2 regions of the Streptomyces sp. NPDC048479 genome follow, and region 1 is predicted to be linked to the other one. Evidence: riboswitches for the same ligand, from Rfam matches in the RefSeq annotation. Region 1 holds a riboswitch; the other holds the start of a gene.
What was found. A riboswitch is a leader RNA that binds a small molecule or an ion and turns the genes downstream of it on or off. The one in region 1 is predicted to bind glycine.

Region 1 (5,375 bases):
GATGGACACCGCGTCGTACCCGGTGACCTCGGCGAGGCGCTCCTCCAGCTCGCGGATGAGCGTGAGGTACCCGGCGGCCTGCTCGACCGGCGCGAAGGGGTGCATCTGCGCAAACTCCGGCCAGGTCACCGGCTCCATCTCGGTGGTCGCGTTCAGCTTCATGGTGCAGGAGCCGAGCGGGATCATGCCGCGGTCCAGCGCGTAGTCACGGTCGGCGAGCCTGCGCAGGTAGCGCAGCATCGCGGTCTCGGAACGGTGCTGGTGGAAGACGGGGTGCGTGAGGTAGTCGTCGGTCCGCAGCAGAGCCTGGGGCAACGTTTCCCCAGTGGTCGCGTCGAGCGCCTCGATGTCGCCATCGACGCCGAAGGCGGACCAGACGGCGGTCAGCTGTGCACGTCCGGTGGTTTCGTCGCAGGAGATGGAGACCTGGTCACCGTCGACGAGGTGGAGGTTGACCCCGCCCTCGCGTGCGGCGGCGACGACCTCGGCGGCCTTGCCCGGCACCCGGACGGTAACCGTGTCGAAGTAGGAACCGTGCACGACCTCCACTCCGCCGTCCCGCAGTCCCGCCTCGAGCAGCGCCGCATAGCGGTGGGTGCGCTGTGCGATCGACCGCAGGCCCTCCGGACCGTGGTAGACCGCGTACATCCCCGCCATGACGGCGAGCAGCACCTGGGCGGTGCAGATGTTGCTGGTGGCCTTCTCCCGGCGGATGTGCTGCTCCCGGGTCTGCAGCGCGAGCCGGTAGGCCTTGTTGCCGTCCGCGTCCACGGAGACGCCGACGAGTCGGCCCGGCAGGCTGCGGGCGAACTTGTCGCGTACGGCCATGTAGCCGGCGTGCGGGCCGCCGAAGCCCATCGGGACACCGAAGCGCTGAGTGGTGCCGACGGCGATGTCGGCGCCCAGCTTGCCGGGCGAGGTGAGCAGGGTCAGCGCCAGCAGATCGGCGGCGACGGTGACGATCGCACCGAGCTCGTGCGCCTGCTCGACGACGGGCTTGATGTCCCGAACGGCACCGGAGGCGCCCGGGTACTGCAGCAGCACGCCGAAGACGCCGCGCTCGGCGATCTCGGCCGGAATGCCCTCGCTCAGATCCGCGGTGACGACCTCGACGCCGGTCGGCTCGGCGCGGGTCTGGATCACCGCGAGGGTCTGCGGCAGGGCGTCGGCGTCGACCAGGAAGACGCCGTCCTTGACCTTGCCGACCCGGCGGGCGAGCGACATGGCCTCGGCGGCGGCGGTGCCCTCGTCGAGCAGCGAAGCGCCGGAGGTCGGCAGGCCGGTCAGATCGGCCACCATCGTCTGGAAGTTCAGCAGAGCCTCGAGCCGGCCCTGCGAGATCTCCGGCTGGTACGGCGTGTACGCGGTGTACCAGGCCGGGTTCTCCATGACATTGCGCAGGATGACCGGCGGCGTGAAGGTGCCGTAGTACCCGAGGCCGATCATCGGCGCCAGCACCTGATTGCGGTCGGCGAGTGTGCGCAGCTCGGCGAGAACGTCGGCTTCGGTGCGAGCGCCCGGGAGGTTGAGCGCCTCGGCGCTCTTGATCACAGCGGGCACCGCGGCAGCGGTCAGCTCGTCGAGCGAGCCGTAGCCCACCTGCGCGAGCATCTTGGCCTGGGCCTCGACATCGGGCCCGATGTGGCGCTGCTCGAAGGGGGTGCCTCGCTCCAACTGGGAGAGCGGAATGCGGTTGGCGGTCATTAAGGAGGCCTCCTGGTCAGACACGACCTACGAGGGGCACCACGGCGCGGATGCCCGGACGGCCTCCCCCTCTGTCATCTCAACCTGAGAGCTTCACCGGCGCGCACAAGGCACGCCGACTTTCACCGTCGGTGAGAGCGGATGCCGTCCGACGCCCGCCCTGCTTTCCAGAGTGACCTCGTCCGTGCGGTACAGGGGCCTGAGAGATTCCGGGGAGGATTTGCTCCTTCGGCGCCACCGGTACTTTCACCGGAGGACTCTCCCGCACGGGGTCAGCAGCCGTTTGCCAGCGTACCAGCGCGCCCCCTCGCCGATCGCTCGAGTGGCCGATACCACTGATGTGCACTTTTGTAGTATTTAAACAGCAGTTGCGACCTATTGGAGGGACCGTGCAGACCGATATCGATCCGCGCAGCCTGATCGGCCGCAAGGCGTTCGACCGCAGTGGCACCAAGATCGGGACTGTGGACGAGGTGTATCTGGACGATGCGACAGGGGCGCCCGAGTGGGCGGCCGTGCGCACGGGCCTCTTCAGCCGGGACGCCTTCGTCCCGCTCGAGCCCAGCAAGGTCGTCGACGACACCCTGCACGTCCCGTACGAGCGCGCGCTGATCAAGGATGCCCCCGACTTCGGCGTCGGCCGCCATCTCTCCCCCGAGCAGGAGCTCCAGCTGTACCACCACTACGGACTCGAACTCTCCGAGCCTCCCGAGACGCCCGCTGCCTCCTCCGACCCCTCCGACCCCTCGGACCCCTCAGCCCCGTCCGCCCCCTCCGACGGGGAGTCCGGCTCCCGCCGCGGCCCCGGCTCCCGCCCCGACCGGGACTTCGGCCGACTGGCGGGCCGGGAGGACTGACCGGCGGCGTCCGCTGCCGGTGGCAGCGCCACCAGCGGCAGCGGATCGCCCGGCCCCAGATCCGGGTCGTCCACCATGAACGTGCGCACCCGCCCCGGCCGCCGCGACCCCGGCTCCTCGAACCGCACCGTGACCCGCCCCACCCCGCTGCCCTGCACCCACCCCGCCCCGTACTCGGCATGCCGTACGTCGTGCCCGGCCAGCCAGCGCCGCTCGGCGGGCGCCTCCGACTCCGCACCCGCTGCGCCGGCTGCTTCGTCGGCCTCGTGCGACTCCGGGTCGCCGTCCGCATCCGCGGCCTCGGCCCGCTCACCGGCGGCAGCCTGGGCGAACAGATCCTCCTGCGTGTAGTCCGCGAGCCCGGTCACGCCCACCCCCAGCAGCCGCACCCCGCCCGTGGTGTCCACGGCCTCCAGCAGCCGCCCGGCGGCCTCCCGCACCACCCCGGGGTCGTCCGTCGGCCCGCGCAGCGTCTCCGAGCGCGTCAGCGTCGAAAAGTCGTACCGCCGCACCTTCAGCACGATGGTCCGCCCCGAGTGCCCGGACGACCGCAGCCGCTGCACACACCGCTCGGCGAGCCGCTCCACCTCGATCCGGACCCGCACCCGGTCATGCAGATCCACGTCGAAGGTGTCCTCCACCGATACCGACTTCGCGTCCCGCTCGGCCACCACCGGCCGGTCGTCGTGCCCCACGGCCATCCGGAACAGCGAGGCTCCGTGCGCCTTGCCCAGCAGCCGTACGAGCTCGTCCTCGCCCGCCTCCGCCAGATCGGCCACGGTCGTCATTCCGGCCCGCCGCAGATGTTCCCCGGTCGCCGGCCCCACCCCGGGCAGCGTCCGCACGGACATCGGCCCGAGCAGCTCGCGCTCCGTGCCGGGCTCCATGAGCACCAGACCGTCGGGTTTTGCCTGCTCGGAGGCGATTTTGGCGAGCATCTTGGAGCCCGCCAGCCCGACCGAACCGGTGAGCCCTGTGACCGCTCGGATATCGGCGCGCAGCCGCTCACCTGTCCTCCTGGCCGACTCCGAGTCGTCGGCCGAGCCGCCCGCCTCCAGGTCCACAAAGGCTTCGTCCAGGCTCAGCGGCTCCACCAGCGGCGAGAGCCTGCCCAGCAGCTCCATCACCTGTTCGCTGACGGCGCGGTAGAGCGAGAAGCGCGGCACGAGATACGCGGCATTCGGCGCAAGCCGCCTGGCCTGCGCCATCGGCATCGCCGAGTGCACACCGAAGCGTCTGGCCTCGTATGAGGCGGTGGCGACGACTCCGCGCGGCCCGAGCCCGCCGACCACCACGGGCTTCCCGCGCAGACTCGGCTTCGCCGCCTGTTCGGCGGCGGCGAAGAAGGCATCCATGTCCAGATGCAGAATCGTCGGCGCGGTTCTCACATCTCCGATGCTGCCCTACGCCACTGACAACGGGGTGTTCAGACGGCCCGGTCGCGCCTGCGCCTGGCCAGCTCATCGGCGGGATTGTTACCGACCAGGGTCTCGCCGGTGTCGACTCGCTCGCCATGCAGCTGCGAGAGCGCGGCCTCGACATCCCGCCACACCACGCCCACGGCGATCCCGAAGATCCCCTGGCCGCCCTGGAGCAGATCGACCACCTCGTCGGGCGAGGAGCATTCGTAGACCGTCGCGCCGTCGCTCATGAGCGTCATACGTTCGAGATCCGTGAAACCGCGAGCTCTCAGATGCTGCACCGCGGCACGGATGTTCTGCAGCGCGACGCCGGTGTCCAGGAAACGCTTGACGATCTTGAGGACGACCACATCGCGGAAGCTGTAGAGCCGCTGGGTTCCGGAGCCGTATGCCGAGCGCACACTGGGCTCGACCAGGCCGGTACGCGCCCAGTAGTCGAGCTGCCGATAGGTGATGCCTGCCGCCGCACAAGCGGTAGGCCCGCGGTAGCCGATCGTCTCCGCAGAGAGGTCGGCCGCCGCACTGTCGTGAAGCGGATACGGCCCGCCCGCCGCCGTACCGTCGCCGCTGCTTCTCACGCCGACCTCCGTCCTTGACCTGCCATCTCGACGGTAGGCAGTCGCCCGGGGTGCGTCAACGATCGCCACACTCGGCACGCCGAGTGATAATCACCCTGAGAGTGGTTTCCCGTGCCCCCATTCGGGGAACGGCTACTCGAATCTGCCAACGGAGCCCGGATCGGCGGTCACTGACTGTTGGTGCCGAAGTCCTCGGGCGAGATCTGATCGAGGAACTCGCGGAACTTCTCCACCTCGTCCTCCTGCTCGTCCGGGATGGCGATTCCCGCGTCGTCGAGCACCCCGTCACTGCCGTAGATCGGCGTACCGGTGCGCAGGGCCAGCGCTATGGCGTCGGACGGTCTGGCGCTCACCTCGACTCCGCTGGCGAAGACCAGCTCCGCGTAGAAGACCCCTTCACGCAGGTCAGTGATGCGGACCTCGGTGAGCTCCTGGCCCACCGCCTCCAGCACGTCCTTGAAGAGGTCATGAGTCAGCGGCCTGGCAGGAGCCATGCCCTGCTGGGCAAAGGCAATGGCGGTCGCCTCCCCGGGACCGATCCAAATGGGGAGGTACCGATCGCCTCCCACTTCACGCAGGAGCACGATCGGTTGGTTCGAGGGCATTTCGACCCGGACACCCACAACGTCGAGCTCGTTCACACAGCAACCCTAGGACGTGCCCGACCGGTTTGGGTAGTCGGGCTCCCCCATGATCAGTGAAGCCGTACTCCGAGTGCCGTCTGCACCAGGGCCGCATGGAGCCGTACGGAGAGGGCCGCAAGCTCCTTCGTGGTCGCCTCGGCATGGGCCCTGGTCTGCGGATTACGGTGCCGC
Region 2 (5,375 bases), on a different contig from region 1:
CGATCCGCAGACCCGAACCGGAGAAGCCCCAGAGTTCGTTCGGGACGACAGAGATCAGGGCGATGATGAAGAGCAGCTGCGGGAAGGCCAGCAGCAGGTCCATCACCCGGCTGATCGCCGCGTCGATCCAGCCCCCGAAGTAGCCGGCGATGACACCGAAGACGGTGCCCAGGCTGACCGCGACGAAGGCGGAGAGGAAGGCGACGAGAAGCGAGATGCGCGCGCCGTAGACGACTCGGCTGAAAACGTCCCTGCCGTTGACCGGCTCAACTCCGAAAAGAAAGTCGGAATTGATGCCGCCCCAGTCACCGATCGGGGTGCCCAGCAGCGGGTCGATCGCATCCTCGTGGAGTTCCTCCGGCGGGTGGCCGAGCAGGCTCACGATCAGTGGAGCGAATATCGCGACCACGATCAGGAGGAGCACCACGAAACCGCCGACAAGTGCGACCTTGTCACGCTTCAACCGGATCCAGGCGATCTTCCAGGGCGACCGCCCCTCGATGGCCTTCTGCGGGACATCGGCGGCGACATCGACGGCAGCGGTTTCGGCCGCGCTCGTGTCGTGCAGTGGTGCCGTCATCGTGGTGGGGACCCCTCTCGGCCGGTGGTGACCGACCCATGCCCGCCGCTGTAGCGGCTTCGTTCACTCAGTGGTGCAGTTGTGTGTATTGCGAGGAATGCTTGAAGAAGCAGGTCGTACACAGGACCGAAGGGTCCTTGATGCGGGGAGTCTTCAACGCCGCTGCGATCACCCGCCAGCCCCCTCGGGGAATGGTTGCTCAAACGTGATGAGGCGAGGGGGTTTCCGTTATACGGACGGAGCCACCGACTGAGCGGAACGTCAAATACCGCATATGGGGCGAAAGTTGACCGATACACCGCCATGCGGACGTTAGCCGCTCTTCGATTGCAAGGCATTCGAAGCCTCGAGAGCGCACAATCCCACCCCGAACATCGGCGTGGGGCATGGAAATAGACAGGTCAGGCCGTCAGTTGTGCTGTTGCGGCCGGCTCAGTGGCCGGCTCAGTGGCCGACCGGCGGCGGATAGCCGTAGCCCCCGCCGGCCGGTGCGCCGCCGGCATGGGCATCGCGGTCGTAGAACGGGCGGGCGTTGGCCCGCAGCCACATCGTGACCGGGTCGTACTCGTCGGACATCGCGACGGTGGAGACCGGCAGCCCGTCCGGGACCGCGGCGATCGACTGCTGCATCATCGCGCGCACCGTGTCCACGGACTGCCTGCTCGTGTCGTACAGATCGAGACCGATGGCGAGATACGGAGCGCCGAGCGCGGGCTGCACCCACGCGCGGCGCAGCGAGCGGATCGCGGACGTGCGGTGGGCGTTCTGAGCGAGCAGGCCGTAGAAGTGCGGGAGCTCGATGGCCGGTTCGGACAGTCGCAGCGGTCCTGCGGGCATCCGGTCGAGGCCGGTGGCGATCCGGCGGAGATCGAGCCAGGGGATGCCGACGCCGCCGCCCGGCGCGTGCGGGTTGAGCCAGATGCCCCAGCGGTCCGGGTACAGCGAGCGGGCGATGTCACGGCCGCTGACCACCTCGTGGGCACGGTTCCAGCTGGAGACGGAGAGCTCCTGGGCGGAGGTGACGCACGGCGCGTAGCCGACGCCGTCGACCTCCATGTTCCCGTACTGGGCATCGGGCGATCCGGCCTGGCCGTGCCAGAGCAGCATCCAGATCTGGCCGTTCGACGGGTCTGCGATGGCGTGCAGCAGCGCCTCGTACGCGTCGTAGCGTCCGGGAGTCACCTGGCGCAGCATGTGCTCGACCTGCCCGGCCGCCGCGGTGCCTGACGCACTCACCCTGGGTTCCGCCCCTCTTCGATGCCTCTTCGATGCAGCAACAGCACAGCCGCCCCGGGCACACAAGTGCTGCGGTAAGGCCATCAAACCAGCTTAATCGGCAGTCCTGACACCGACTTGACGACTACACGTGCTGCCGTTCGTAGAAGGGCCGCACCCGCTCCAGCATCCATGCGCCGACAGGGTCCTGGGCAACATCCAGCAGTACGAGATTGACCGGCCAGCCCACCTGGACCCGGCCGAGTGCCCGGCCGAGCGCGTCCATCGGGGCATTGCGCTCGGCGGCCTCCCAGGAGGAGAGCTGGACACCGATGAAGAGGGTCGGCGGGTCGCCCTCGACGGAGGCGAGCGCACGGCGGGCGGTGAGGACGACACCGGAGGCCTCGAACTCCCCGGCCGCGGCGGCGAGGAAGTCGACCGGCTCCTCCTGCCAGTCGGGCTCGAAGAGCCGCACCCGGCCGCCGCTCGCGGGTCCGTCCAGCGGTGTACGTCCCACCCGGCACAGCTCGGCGACCGCGGGCGGTGGCAGCGGGGCGCCGACCGCACCACCGGGGTTCACGGCGATACCGAGCTGCGGAGGCAGCCCGCGGGCGAATTCCCGGGCGGGCGCGACGGTGAAGGAGATATGGCTGCCGACGCACTGCAGGTACTGCTGCTCGGAGCTGAAGACCGGGACATAGGGAGCGCCATCGATCTCCATCGTGGGCAGATCGAGATCGGGGCTGTCGGCTCCGCCGCCGTTGGGCAGCGGCACCCATATATGGCTGCGGCCGAGCACCTCGACGAGACGGCCCCCGGCGGAGGGGTTGCCGAGCGAGGCGGCGAGCACCTCTTCCAGCTCGTTACCCGGCCAGCCGAAAGCTGGATACGGATGGGCCTGCTCCGGTGTCTCCATGTGCGGTCCTTCTCCCCCGGGCTTCCACGGCTGCGCGCCACGACCCTAACGCCGCGGACCGACGGACATGAACCGGGGGCTCCGCCCCGGACCCCGCTCCTCAATCGCCGGAGGGACTGAACTTCAGCGCGCGCCGCCCTATGGCTTCTCGAAGCCGACCCGCCCCAGCACCCCTGCCGCGTCCCGGTCCAGCAGCACGGCCGAGGCGCAGCCCGCCGGCAGCCGGCCCGCCTCCGCGTCGCCGATCAGATGCCCGACCGCGCGCCGGTGCCGGGCGAAGGCGTACCCGGACACACCGCGGCCCCGCTCGCGCTGCCCCTGTCTGGCGACCTCGGGCGTGACGTCGAGCAGGACCAGATGGAGACCGCTCCCGCGGCGGCGCGCCTCGCGGGCCAGCCAGCGCCGCACCCAGGCCTGCGTACCGCAGTCATGGACGACGACACTCTCGCCGGAGCGCAGCGCCCGCCGCAGCCCGGCGTAGTGGGCGATCCGCACGAGCGGGCGGTACACGGCGTACGGCAGCAGCCGCGGCATCCGGGCGTCCCACCGGTCCCGGGTGTCCTGCGAGTCGATGCCGCGACTGCGCGCCGCGCGCCGGATCAACGTGGACTTTCCGCTGCCGGGCAGGCCGGAGACGACCACCACATCACCGGCGTCGAAGACCAGGCTGCGCGGACTGCGCCCCGAGCGGTCTCTCAGGTCGCGCAGTACGGCTGTGGGAGCCCCGAGTCGTTCCCGAGCGGAGCTCTCCGGCCGGGCGGGCACCCCCGCGGTCGTCGCGAAGACACCGGGCCGCTGCAACGTCATCACCCTCCCCCCATGTCGGGTCACCCTCACCCTTGCCCATGAAGTGTAAAGAGTTGGTAATGCGACACAACCTATTTGCAGCTGCGGGCCACTGCGGGCAGGCGCGGCCGCGTTCCGGACCGTACGCACCACTCTGCCGCGATGCGTGCAATGATGTGCGCGCCAACTGCATACCGGCCGCTTGAATCCACGCGGGAGAGTCCTGGCCACTGTGTGCGCCGGGCGCCGAAGGAGCAAGTCCCTCCCTTGAATCTCTCAGGCCCCGTACCGCGTGTGATGAGGCAGATCTGAAAAGCGAGCCGCTGTCGAGTGGCTCCACCCAAGGTGCAAGTCACGACCATCAATACGCGTGGTCGCGACGAACCTCTCAGGTTCCGATGACAGATGGGGAGGATTGTCCTCGCCGGCCTGCCCTGGGAGCCACATCTATGAGCAACGTCCCCCGTCTGACCGCCCTCGACGCCCTGCACCGCTCGCTGGGCGCGACCATGACCGACTTCGCGGGCTGGGACATGCCGCTGCGGTACGGCAGTGAGCGCGACGAGCACAACGCCGTACGCACCAAGGCCGGTCTCTTCGACCTCTCGCACATGGGCGAGATCACCGTCACCGGAGCGCGCGCCGCCGATCTCCTCGACTTCGCGCTGGTCGGCAACATCGGCGGAGTGGCCGTCGGCCGCGCCCGATACACCATGATCTGCCAGGAGGACGGCGGGATCCTCGACGACCTGATCGTCTACCGCCTCGGCGAGACGGAGTACATGGTCGTCGCCAACGCGGGCAACGCCCAGGTGGTGCTGGACGCGCTGACCGCCCGCGCCGAGGGCTACGACGCCGAGGTGCGGGACGACCGCGACGCGTACGCGCTCATCGCCGTCCAGGGCCCGGAGTCCCCCGGCATCCTCAAGTCGCTGACCGACGCCGACCTGGACGGCCTGAAGTACTACGCGGGCCTGCCCGGCACGGTCGCCGGCGTCCCGGCGCTGATCGCCCGTACCGGCTACACCGGCGAGGACGGCTTCGAGCTCTTCGTCGAGCCGCAGTACGCCGAGAAGCTCTGGCAGTCGCTGACCGAGGCGGGCGCGCCCGTCGGTCTCGTCCCGGCCGGTCTGTCCTGCCGCGACACGCTCCGCCTGGAGGCGGGCATGCCGCTGTACGGGCATGAGCTGACCACCGCGCTGACCCCGTTCGACGCGGGCCTCGGCCGGGTCGTGAAGTTCGAGAAGACCACGAACGACGGGCGTTTCGTCGGCCGCGAGGCACTCGAGGCCGCCGCCGCGCGCGCCGAGGCCAACCCGCCGCGCAAACTCGTCGGCCTGATCGCCGAGGGCCGCCGGGTCCCGCGCGCCGGCTTCTCCGTGGTCGCAGGCGGCCAGGTCATCGGCGTGGTCACCTCCGGTGCGCCCTCCCCGACCCTGGGCAAGCCGATCGCCATCGCGTACGTGGACGCGGCGCACGCCGCGCCGGGCCGCGAGGGCGTCGGCGTCGACATCCGCGGCACCCACGAGCCGTACGAGGTCGTCGCGCTGCCGTTCTACAAGCGCCAGAAGTGATCGTCCGCACCTTCACTCCGTTCACCAGCACTCCCCCGCGTACAGGAGAATTCAGGCCATGAGCAACCCCCAGCAGCTGCGCTTCAGCAAGGAGCACGAGTGGCTGTCGGCCGCCGAGGACGGCGTGTCGACGGTCGGCATCACGGAGCACGCGGCGAACGCGCTCGGCGATGTGGTGTACGTCCAGCTCCCCGAGGTCGGTGACACGGTGACCGCGGGCGAGACCTGCGGTGAGCTGGAGTCGACCAAGTCCGTAAGCGACCTGTACTCCCCGGTCAGCGGTGAGGTCACCGAGGCCAACGAG

Region 2: another riboswitch for glycine. It lies ahead of gcvT (glycine cleavage system aminomethyltransferase GcvT); the one in region 1 lies ahead of gcvP (aminomethyl-transferring glycine dehydrogenase).

Annotation. Positions count from the first base shown of each region.
Region 1 is NZ_JBEZKA010000056.1:12,895-18,269, forward strand. Features, by position in the region: gene gcvP (aminomethyl-transferring glycine dehydrogenase) at 1-1,704, opposite strand, end outside; glycine riboswitch at 1,882-1,979, opposite strand; gene AB0D12_RS39360 (PRC-barrel domain-containing protein) at 2,082-2,561, shown strand; partial or broken gene AB0D12_RS39365 (DNA polymerase IV) at 2,519-3,949, opposite strand; gene AB0D12_RS39370 (MerR family transcriptional regulator) at 3,988-4,476, opposite strand; gene AB0D12_RS39375 (bifunctional nuclease family protein) at 4,728-5,201, opposite strand; gene AB0D12_RS39380 (MerR family transcriptional regulator) at 5,255-5,375, opposite strand, start outside.
Region 2 is NZ_JBEZKA010000006.1:269,585-274,959, reverse strand. Features, by position in the region: gene AB0D12_RS12600 (ABC transporter permease) at 1-580, opposite strand, end outside; gene AB0D12_RS12595 (enhanced serine sensitivity protein SseB C-terminal domain-containing protein) at 1,025-1,816, opposite strand; gene AB0D12_RS12590 (enhanced serine sensitivity protein SseB) at 1,941-2,711, opposite strand; gene AB0D12_RS12585 (AAA family ATPase) at 2,850-3,518, opposite strand; glycine riboswitch at 3,701-3,798, shown strand; gene gcvT (glycine cleavage system aminomethyltransferase GcvT) at 3,947-5,071, shown strand; gene gcvH (glycine cleavage system protein GcvH) at 5,130-5,375, shown strand, end outside.